One region of the Paenibacillus hamazuiensis genome, then DNA from elsewhere that is predicted to be linked to it. Evidence: riboswitches for the same ligand, from Rfam matches in the RefSeq annotation. Region 1 holds a riboswitch; the other holds the start of a gene.
The links. A riboswitch is a leader RNA that binds a small molecule or an ion and turns the genes downstream of it on or off. The one in region 1 is predicted to bind cyclic di-AMP.
Positions count from the first base shown of each region.

Region 2: it holds a riboswitch for cyclic di-AMP, as region 1 does, so the genes downstream of both, MYS68_RS18915 (APC family permease) here and MYS68_RS11560 (CAP domain-containing protein) in region 1, are expected to answer to the same signal.

Region 1 covers NZ_JALRMO010000001.1:2,616,786-2,622,209, reverse strand. The annotation lists gene MYS68_RS11570 (AbfB domain-containing protein) at 57-1,427, shown strand; gene MYS68_RS11565 (FUSC family protein) at 1,529-2,569, shown strand; gene MYS68_RS11560 (CAP domain-containing protein) at 2,641-3,297, opposite strand; cyclic di-AMP (ydaO/yuaA leader) riboswitch at 3,304-3,438, opposite strand; gene MYS68_RS11555 (malate:quinone oxidoreductase) at 3,753-5,270, shown strand; gene MYS68_RS11550 (alpha/beta hydrolase) at 5,403-5,424, opposite strand, start outside.
Region 2 covers NZ_JALRMO010000001.1:4,350,799-4,356,222, forward strand. The annotation lists gene MYS68_RS18910 (alkaline phosphatase family protein) at 1-1,257, opposite strand, end outside; gene MYS68_RS18915 (APC family permease) at 1,576-3,408, opposite strand; cyclic di-AMP (ydaO/yuaA leader) riboswitch at 3,516-3,669, opposite strand; gene MYS68_RS18920 (hypothetical protein) at 3,806-4,099, opposite strand; gene MYS68_RS18925 (ArsB/NhaD family transporter) at 4,112-5,389, opposite strand.

The DNA.
Region 1 (5,424 bases):
TTCATCTTGGCTAAGGCATAAAACAACCTTTTTATGGAAAAGGAGTGAATTCAAGCATGAAATTAAATGTTATGTTTAGAAATTTTGCCTTGGTTGTACTTATGCTAACTTTGTTGTTCCCGGGGGCTGTGGCGCTGCCGAAAAATGCTCACGCTGCCGTCAGCGACCTGGACCTTGCGTACCGCTGGGCCCCTTTGAATTATCATGATACGGACAGCAGCGATTATGAGGCGGATTATTTGACCGCCGTTGATTATGACGGTGACTGGAATACGCTGAACAACTGGGAAAACCTTCATGTTGATCATAATCGGCTCATCGGCAAAGCCTACTATTCCGTAGTTGAAACAAGCACTCACTGGTTCATCGGATACAATTATTTCCACCCGCGGGATTGGACGGATGTCGATTTCTTCGGGTTGGACCAACACGAGAACGATTCGGAGGGCATTCTTCTGTCGGTTCGCAAGGACGGTTCCGATTACGGCACTCTGGAAGCCATGGTCACCGTATCCCATACCGATTTCTTCTCCTTCACCCCTGCCGGGAGTCCCCTGAAGAACGGTCAAGAGACCATCGACGGCACCGTACGTATGCTGCCGTACGACGGCTACGACCATCCGGTCATTTTTCAGGAAGCCAAGGGACACGGGATTAAAGCTTGGGATGGGAATCTTTATACCAATACGGATGTCCTGCTTTACTATCCGAGCAAAACCACAGGTGAAGTTCCTTCCGGCGGGAATGACCGGGACGTTAAGTATCAGCTTGTAGACATTTTTGCGCCGCAAGGTCTTTGGGACCATCGTTTTGATCCGCAAACCTTTGCGCTGTGGGGGACGCACTATGGAGACAACGGGCAGGGGCCCAATATGGCCAATGCTTCATGGGGCTATGACGACAAGGACGACAAAGTGCCGCGCGGTTACTTGGCCCTGGATCCGGCTAGCCTGATTTCCAATTATTTCAGCAATCTGGGCAATTTCAGCACGACCTATACGAAGAATCCGTTCACAGCCGGAAAGGTTAATCGGATAGAAGCTTCCAACATCAGCGACGCCTTTATCCGCCACGCGAGCGGCAGGGGGAGAATCGATTCCGGAGTCAGCCCTGCCGCCGATGCGGAATGGAGAATCGTGAAGGGCTTGGCGGATCCGAACGCCATTTCTTTCGAGTCCGTAAATTTCCCGGGTGAATTTCTGCGCCACAAGAACGGGGAGATATGGCGGGAACCGTACAGCAACAATGCTTTGTACCTGGCCGATGCAACCTTCTATAAAGTACCGGGGCTTGCCGACAGCAATCTGGCATCCTTCGAATCCTATAATTTCCCCGGCAGATACATCAGACATCGCAATAGCTTGCTTTATAGCGAAGCGGTTTCCAGCGATTTGGACCGCAGAGATGCAACTTTCATCATACGATAATAGTTCCGGTTTTTCATCCATCCAGCCGTAACTATCGATTGGATTGGTTCTCTTCCTCTGGTACAATATGAAAAGTACAAACAGTCCAAGGAGGGGACACCATGACATTCGGAGCCCGCATGCTCAAGACAGGAATCGCTGTCACGCTGTCCCTGTACGTCAGCACATGGCTTCATTTTTCCCCGCCGGTGATTGCCGCGGTGGCGGCCATTTTCGCGCTGCAGCCCTCGATATACCGGTCTTGGCGGCATTTCCTCGAGCAGGTGCAGACGAACACGCTCGGCGCCGTTATTGCGCTGCTGGCCGGAACGTATTTCTCAAAGGAGCCGATCGCCATCGGCGTCGTCTGCATCCTCGTCATCATGCTCTGTATGAAAATCGGGATGGGAGAGTCCGTCGGTTTGACGCTGGTGACGGTCGTGGCGGTGATGGAGGCTTCCGGACAGTGGGAATTTGCACTGAACCGCTTCCTGCTCAGCATGATCGGGATATTATCGGCTTTTGTGCTCAATATTGCATTCATGCCCCCGGATCCGAAGGTGCAATTCAACAAGCAGATCCATTCGGTTTTCAATCAGCTGTCCTTGCTGCTTCGCACCGCCATTTCCGATGAGATGAAAGAGAAGGTGTTTCGGGAACAAAAGCAGGAGCTGGAGGATGCTCTGCACTCGCTTACGGATAAATATAAGCTGCTGGAAGAGGAGCTGAAGAAGCTGAAGCGGGCTAAGTACCGACGGACGCGTCAGATCGTTGTGTACAAGCAGCTGCTGCAATGTTTGCAGAAAGGCTACGAGGTGCTGGAGGATGTACATGAGCATTACTTTCAATCGGAGCGGACACCGGACATCGATATGAGCTATGACCGGCATTTGGAAAAGCTGATTAAGTTCAACGAGCATATTTTGCTCAAATTTGAGGAAAAGGTAAAGCCGGAAAGCTGGAACTCCGCGTCTGTCAAGGAAGCGAACGATGCGTTCATGAAGCACGCGACAAACTGCTACAACGAAGACAGAGACGGTTCGCTGCGGCTTTTTATCGTCGCCGCGGCGATTTACGATTACGGGTATCAGTTGATTCGATTGGATCGTCTGGTAGAGTGCATGGACACGGATGACCATGAACCGGCCGGTTCAGAAGGATAAGTATGGAAAAAGCAAAGCCAGGCTTGCATGAGCATGCCTGGCTTTGCTTTTTTGTTTTGGGAATACGTTCATTAATTCGCGATGAACTCCTGCACCCACTCGCCATTATAATAGGCGACCCCGATTTTCGTGTAATTCGGGCTCAAAATGTTTTGCTTATGGCCGGGACTGTTCATCCAGGCGTTCATGACCTCTTGCGGCGTCTTCTGGCCCATCGCGATATTTTCGCCCGCGTAGGTGTAGCTGATGCCGTAAGAATTCATCATATCGAACGGGGAGCCGTAGGTTGGCGACGTATGATCAAAGTAATGATTATTGTACATATCTTTGGCTTTATCGAGGGCCATTGCCGCCAAAGCTTGGTCGACAACGAGCGGTTTTACTCCGGCATTGGCGCGCTCTTGATTGACGAGAGCGACGACTTGATCCGCATAAGCGGACTGGGAGGAGGAAGACGGGGCCGCCGAGTTCCCGGTTCCCGGAGCGCTAGGCTGCGCAGCAGTGCCAGGGACGATCAGCTTCATGCCGGGCCAAATGATGTTCGGGTTCGCGACCTGCGGGTTCATGCGGATCAGTGTGCTGAGCGGGATGCCCTGCCTTACTGCAATTTTCCACATCGTGTCCTGTCCGGTCACGGTGTACGTTGATGCCGCGGATGCCGCTCCGGCTCCGACGACCATGCTGAGTGCAAGCGCACCCGCGATGATGACTTTTTTCATCTTCATGATACGAATCTCTCCTTTTTTTACGGCCTGCGAGGTTAGCTGACGGATTAGGGTCAAAGAGGAAACACCCCGCCATGGTGAGTGGCTTCACCCCGGTAAATGGGTCCCCCGCGCTTTCTGACGAAGCTTCGGCCTTATTAGCACTCAGCCCCAAATAAAGGCAAAACGGTGCCCTGGGCCTGAGTTCGTTCCATTGTAGCACGCTTGTCCGTAAGCTTCATTGATCAAAACTTTCCAGCACTTCTATAGGTAAAATCTGCTCGAATTAGGTTTCTTCGTCGCGCTTCTTGTCGTATGGCTTATAACTATCATATAATAGTAAAGACGTGTTTAATCCATAGGGTTAAAATAGAGCCGGAAAAGGGGTGTGACCTGGTCGCACCCTGGCTTGCTGTGGAAGCCTACGCACAGGCGCCACCATTTTTTTCTTCAAATACTAGCGTGATGGGACGGTAAATATGAGCAACAGACAAACTAAAACAGACGTTATCTTGATTGGTGCCGGAATTATGAGCGCAACTTTAGGGTCACTGCTGAAAGAATTAGTACCGAACTGGGAAATTACAGTGTTTGAGAGGCTTGCAAGCGCAGGAGAGGAAAGCTCTAACGAATGGAATAATGCGGGTACCGGCCACGCATCATTGTGCGAGCTTAACTATACCGTGGAAAAGTCGGACGGAACCATCGATATTAGCAAAGCTGTTAAAGTGAATGAAGAATACCAGGTTTCCAAGCAGTTTTGGTCTTATCTGGTAAAAAGCAATTTGATTCGTAATCCGCAAGATTTTATCATGCCGCTACCTCATATGAGTTTCGTACAAGGGGAACAAGACGTTGCATTTCTTAAAAAACGTTTTGAGGCGATGTCGGGCAATCCCTTGTTCCAAGGGATGGAGTTTTCCGACGATCCGGATAAACTGAAGGAATGGATTCCGCTTATGATGAAGGACCGGGGCTCGAATAAACCTATAGCAGCTACCAGAATCGAATCCGGAACGGATGTCAATTTTGGCGCTTTGACGCGCATGTTGTTCGCCCACTTAAAAAGTAAAAATGTCGACATAAAATTCAAACATAATGTGGATGATATTAAACGTACGAGCGACGGCTTATGGGAATTGAAAGTTCGTAACATCGACAGCGGTGCGGTCGAACGGCATACGGCAAAATTCGTCTTTATCGGCGGCGGCGGAGGAAGCCTGCATCTGCTGCAAAAGTCCGGCATCCCGGAAGGAAAAGGAATCGGCGGATTTCCGGTTAGCGGACTATTTATGGTGTGTCAAAACCCGGACGTCGTAGCGCAGCATCATGCCAAAGTATATGGCAAGGCAGCGGTCGGCGCGCCTCCGATGTCTGTTCCGCATCTTGATACAAGATATATCGACAACAAGGAATCGTTGTTATTCGGACCGTTTGCCGGATTCTCGCCAAAATTTTTAAAATTCGGTTCGATGTTTGATTTGATAACTTCCGTCAAACCGCACAATCTCGTAACGATGATGGCGGCAGGCGTAAAAAATGCTTCACTGACCGCATACCTGATCAAGCAAGTGATGTTATCGAAGGAACAACGTATGGAAGAGCTGCGGGAATTCGTACCGAATGCCAAAAGCGAGGATTGGGATTTGCTGGTCGCGGGCCAGCGTGTGCAAATTATTAAGGATACGGCTGCCGGCAAAGGAACTTTGCAATTTGGCACGGAGGTTATCAGCGCTGCCGACGGCTCGATAGCCGCCTTGCTTGGCGCTTCCCCAGGTGCTTCCACCGCCGTTTCCGTCATGCTTGAAGTTATAAAAAAATGCTTCCCGCAGCAAATAAAAACGTGGGAACCGAAAATAAAAGAAATGATACCTTCTTACGGCATTTCGCTATTGAAACACCCGGAACTTATCCAAGACATTCATGCTTCAACAGCGCGGATACTCGGTCTCAGTGAAAAAGTACCGGTACAGATGGCAAGCCGAACCGTATCGTAAAGAGGGAAACAGTGCAGCTTTTGCGCAAATAAGCTATACATCGAAGCCGGCCCAAGGGTCGGCTTTTTTCGACCCTTGCAGACCAAGACGAGTCAAAATTGAAGGAACTGATTGCATCGATGTGAGAAGTGCCTACATGGCGGTTACGGTTTCC
Region 2 (5,424 bases), 1.7 Mb from region 1:
GCCTTCCGATAGCCCGCGGTCGGAGCAAACGACGAGCACGCTGTCCCGCAAATAACCCCGGTTTTTCAGCCAATGAACGAACTCTTCGGCGAGCTCGTCGGTTTCTTCGATTTTTTGCACATATTCGTCAGATGATATGCCGCTGCGGTACCCGGCAAGCTCCGCTTCGGTCAAATGAACGACCAGCAGTTCGGGAGATTGCTCCGTCATGATACGTTTGGCCCGTGCGATAACGCTGCGGTCCGCACTGCCGTTATGCCGCCCCGCAGCCGCCTGTTCGCCATCTTCGCCCAGCGAGTTCAGCCATGGAGCGCTTCCGACGAGCAGCCCGATCTTTCCAACCTTGCGCAGCGCATCGAAAATCGTTTCCTCGCGAAGGCCTATCTTGTTCATTAGGCCCGTCCCGCCCCCGTGCTCGCGCGGGTAAGTTCCGGTCAGCATCGACGTGAAGCTGACGGTGCTGCGAGCCGGATAGACCGTTTGCATATGTGTGTACTCCGTACCGTTTTCACATAAGTAGTCGAGGAAAGGCGTCTCCGCCGAAGCAAAGCTTTCCTTGCGCAAACCGCCGATGACGATGACGATCACCTTTTTGGCCATCGCCGCGCCGCCTGCCGGGAAGCGCCCGCGGGTAGGCCCGTTTGATTCGGCGGGCTTCCAGTCGAACAAATACCGGTGAATCGCCCAGCCGTATACGGCGATGCAAAGCGCAAATCCGACGAGCGCCAGACGGCCGCCCGAATCGGTATGTCCTTGAACGCCGAATTCGGCGAACTTGTCCCACAGCATAACCAGCAGCAAACATTTGGGCAGCTGCTCCTGGACGTTTCCGCTTGTCGAATCGCTGTTTTTCAAAGCGAGCTTCCACAGGTGCAGCACATTCGGCCTTAAGGAACGGCTCTGCAGACGTGAACGTGAAGGCGCGTAAAACAACGCGACAAACAATAAATAAAGCACGACGGTCAAAGCAGCCAATGAAACGACGGTTGCCTGCCATATGAGCAAAAAAGCGGCCAGCGGAATCCATAAGTAGTTCCGCAAAAACAGCGGAAAATCGAATATATAGTAAGCTGCGAATAACGGAAAGAGGCCTAGAAAACCGAGTCCCGCCGCTTTCCAAAACGATCCCAGCCCGAAGTCAGGCATATGGTAAAGCAAAAAAACGGCGGTTGCGAAAATCGGCGTAAAAAGCTTTCCTTCGCGCAGAAGATCTTTGTATCCCGCCGAAGCGGGTGCCGGCATCAATGCTTGCTTCATCAGAAATTGCTCCGTTTCTACCCAGTAAACAGGATAATAACGCCAGTATATCACATATTTCCCTGACGTGGGGAGACACTAACGAACCGGAAAAGTAATGTGATTTTCCTATTGACAATGATTCTCATCCATATTAAAATAAAATCATCAATTGATAATGATTTTCATTACCAACAGCCAACCTCATCATTCTGCTTGCCAAAGCGGATGAACATGGAATCCCAACCTCAAAACCTCAAGACGAAGCCCCTTCCGCCTGATGGCAGAAGGGGCTTCTCTTTTTCGCCGGAAAATAACGCCGTGCTGCAGGATGCCGGTTTAATCATGCAAATGGTAGGGAACCGTAGCGACGATCATATCTTTGCGTTTCAGCAGCTTCGACCGGATGCGCCGCGCCGACTGGTTGTGCAGCAGCCTGTGCCACCATTTGCGAGTAATGAATTCGGGGAGCAGCACCATGACGGTCTGTCTTTCGCTGACGTGCGAATCGATTCTGTCCGCAAATTCGATAAGCGGCTTAATGATCGCGCGGTAACGGGATTTAAAGATGACAAGCCGCACGCCCGGATTCCATTTTTCCCATTTCTCCTCCATCTTCTTTTCATCCTCGTCGTTAAACGCCACATAAAAGGCGATCACATTCGGCGAAAGCGATTTGGCATAGGCGATCGTTGTTTGCACGACCCGGTGAATGCCGGCGATCGGAATAATGATGACCGATTCCTTTTGCGGAACCGGGTCGTCCAGACATATGCGCAGTTCCGCGGCAAGATCCTCATAATGGCGGTATATTTTCGTAATAAAAATAAGCAGGATCGGCGTAATGAAAATAACGATCCAGGCGCCTTCGGCGAATTTGGTGACGCTGAAAATAATGAGCACGACAAGCGACAACAGCGCTCCGACTCCGTTGATCGTCAGCTTGCGCCGCCAGCCCTTAGGCCTTTCCGTGAACCATTTTCGGACAAGTCCGCTTTGCGCCAGCGTAAAGGAGAGAAACACCCCGATCGCATACAGCGGAATCAGCGCATCGGTTTTGCCGCCGAAGATAATCAGCAATATACTGGCCAATATGCCGAGCGTCACGATGCCGTAGTTGTAGGAAAGCCGGTCCCCGCGATTGGCGAACATGCGCGGGAAGTTTTTGTCCGTCGCCATGATCGACGCCAGTATCGGAAACCCGTTAAAGCTGGTGTTCGCCGCCAACGTCAAAATCAGCATGGTCGCGAACTGCGTCGCATAATACACCGTGCCGCGGCCAAATGCATGCTCCGTCACCATCGACAGCACCGACGTATGTCCCTGCGGATCCGGGGCTATGCCGTAGGCGAGCGTCAGTAGAGTGATACCGCCGAAGACGACCGACAGCAGCGCTCCGAGCGATACGAGCGTGCGCTTGGCGTTGGTTGTCGAAGGCGTGCGGAAATGAGGCACCGCATCGGAAATCGCCTCGATCCCGGTCACAGCGGAGCAGCCCGAGGAGAAAGCTTTCAGCAGAACAAACAGCGTCAACCCCTGCGGCATTACCTCAGGCACCGCCAGTTCCGTCGATACCGCTTCGGCGCCGGTGACAAGGTCCCAGGCGCCTTTGCCGAGCAGCAGCAGCACGCAGCCGATAAAGAAATAAGTCGGCAGGGCGAACACGCTGCCGGATTCGGAGGTGCCTCGAAGGTTCAGCCATACCATGAGCCATACGAGCAAAAGGGTGATTTCGACGATGTAAGGCACCGCCTGCGGAAAAGCGGAGGTAATCGCCTGAACGCCGGCCGATATCGAGACGGCTACCGTCAGCGTATAGTCGATCAGCAGCGACACCCCTGTCAGGCGTCCCCATGTCATACCCAAGTTTTCCTTGGCGACCATATAGGCGCCGCCGCCCTGCGGATACGCTTCGATCACCTGACGGTAGCTCATTACCAGAATGCCGATCAGCAAAATGATCGAGATCGCCACGGGCAGCGAAAAATAAAACGCGGCGATCCCGACGGTGGCCAGCTCCAGCAATATTTGCTCCGTGCCGTAAGCCACGGAGGAGAGCGCATCCGACGACAGGATCGGCAGCGCCTTCCAAACCGGCATTTTTTCCGATTCTAGCTCGCTGGTCTTAAGCGGTTTTCCGAATAACAGCCTTTTCAACGTATACTCAGTCATCTCATCCAATCCTTTTTCCTGTTATCGTTGCCTGAATATCGCTGCAGGATGAGCGCACAACAAAAAAACACAAGGGTAGCACCTTGTGTTTTTGTCACCGGTTGTTCTATCCTTCCCACGAGCGCTTACGAGGTTAGCTGTCGGATTCGAGCCGTGAGAAGCAGCTCTACGGGCGCGGATGACGCCCGATTCACCCCATATTTCGTTTGGTTCCCCCGCTTTTCCCGAATGGTTTCAGGGAAAATTCAGCGTTTTTCATATTCAGTTGCAAAATGAAGTTTACTCCCCGTATGAAGGAAAGTAAAACAGGAAAAAGATCAGCTTGACGTTGGCGTTATTCACGGCGGCTGAAAATAACGCTTACATAGCTTTTGCTCTCACCTTTGCTTGCATTCTCTCACGAATTATGGCTGATTTGTGACAAAAGGCCGTATTTAAATAAGCTGAGCATGAAGTCCAAATAATAGTCCTTCCGCACGATAATTTGGTAATCGCGATTCGGGTGAACGTAAAACAAAACATCGGTCAGCACGTCGTTCCGCTCGAAATCGTAGCGAATTTTCTTAAGCGCCTGAGCCGCTTCCTGCCCGTCCTGGTCTTGAGATAAAATCCGAATGCGAAACTCCGTGTCGGGACCGTTACTTTTTTCCGAAATCTCCAGGCATTTCTTGTCATAATCGTATGAGATCATAGCATCGCCACCTCACAAATATCGGATAAGAATATACAGATTAGCGATCACAATCGACATAATCATAAGCGGGAAGCCGATCTTCAGGTAGGTCATAAACGAAATCGGGTGCCCTTCCTTGGAGGACAAACCGGCTACGATCAAATTCGCGCTGGCCCCGATCAGCGTGCCGTTCCCGCCGAGACATGCGCCGAGCGCCAGGCTCCACCACAACGGCTCCAGGCGGTCGACCCCCATCAGCCCCATCTCCTGAATCATCGGAATCATCGTCGCCACAAAAGGGATATTGTCCAAAAATGCCGAAGCAATCGCGCTCATCCACAAAATCAGGAATGACGCTTTGGCCACATCGCCTCCGGTGACATCGATCGCATACTGCGCCAGCTTCGCGATGACCCCGGTTTCAATCAAACCTCCGACGAGGACAAACAAACCGACGAAGAAAAAGATCGTCGTCCACTCGACTTTGGCGAGCGCTTCCTCCATATGGTGCTCGCCGGTGAGCAGCAGCAGCAGAAAGGCGCCGGCCAAAGCGACGGTTGCGGATTCCAGATGAACGATCTGATGCACGAAAAATCCGCCGATCGTAAGTCCCAATACGGCGAGGCACTTCCTGAGCAGCTTCGGGTCGGTAATCTCCGCCTTCTCGTCGAGATCCATGACGCTCAGCCTCAGCTCCTCCGTCGTCTTAAGCTGCTTGCGGTAAATCCAGACCAACAGCGGAATTGTCGCGAATAAAATGAGGAAGGCAATCAGGCTCAGGTTATGGATAAACGCCATGAAGGTCAGTTCCTTCACCGCGCTGCCGATCATAATATTCGGCGGATCTCCGATCAGCGTTGCGGTGCCCCCGATGTTGGAAGCCATGATCTGCGAGATCAGGTACGGCACCGGATTCACCTGCAGCTGCCGGGTAATGCTGAAGGTCACCGGCACCATCAGCAGCACGGTCGTGACATTGTCGAGAAACGCCGAGCCGACGGCCGTTACCAAGCCTAGAGCGATAAGGAGGCGCACCGGATCGCCCTTCACTTTTTTCGCCGACCAGACGCCGATGTATTTGAATACCCCCGTATCCGCCGTTATACTGACGATCACCATCATGCCGATGAGCAGCCCGAGCGTATTGAAATCGATGTGATGCAGCGCCTCCTCCTGCGGAACGATGCCCAGCACGACCATCAGTAGGCCGCCGATCATCGCGACTATGGTCCGGTGAATCTTCTCCGAAACGATGAGTCCATAAATAACAAGAAAAATACCGATTGCTAGCAATGCCTGTTGTTCCATCCGTTTACATCCTTTCTCATCCCTAAAAATGACAA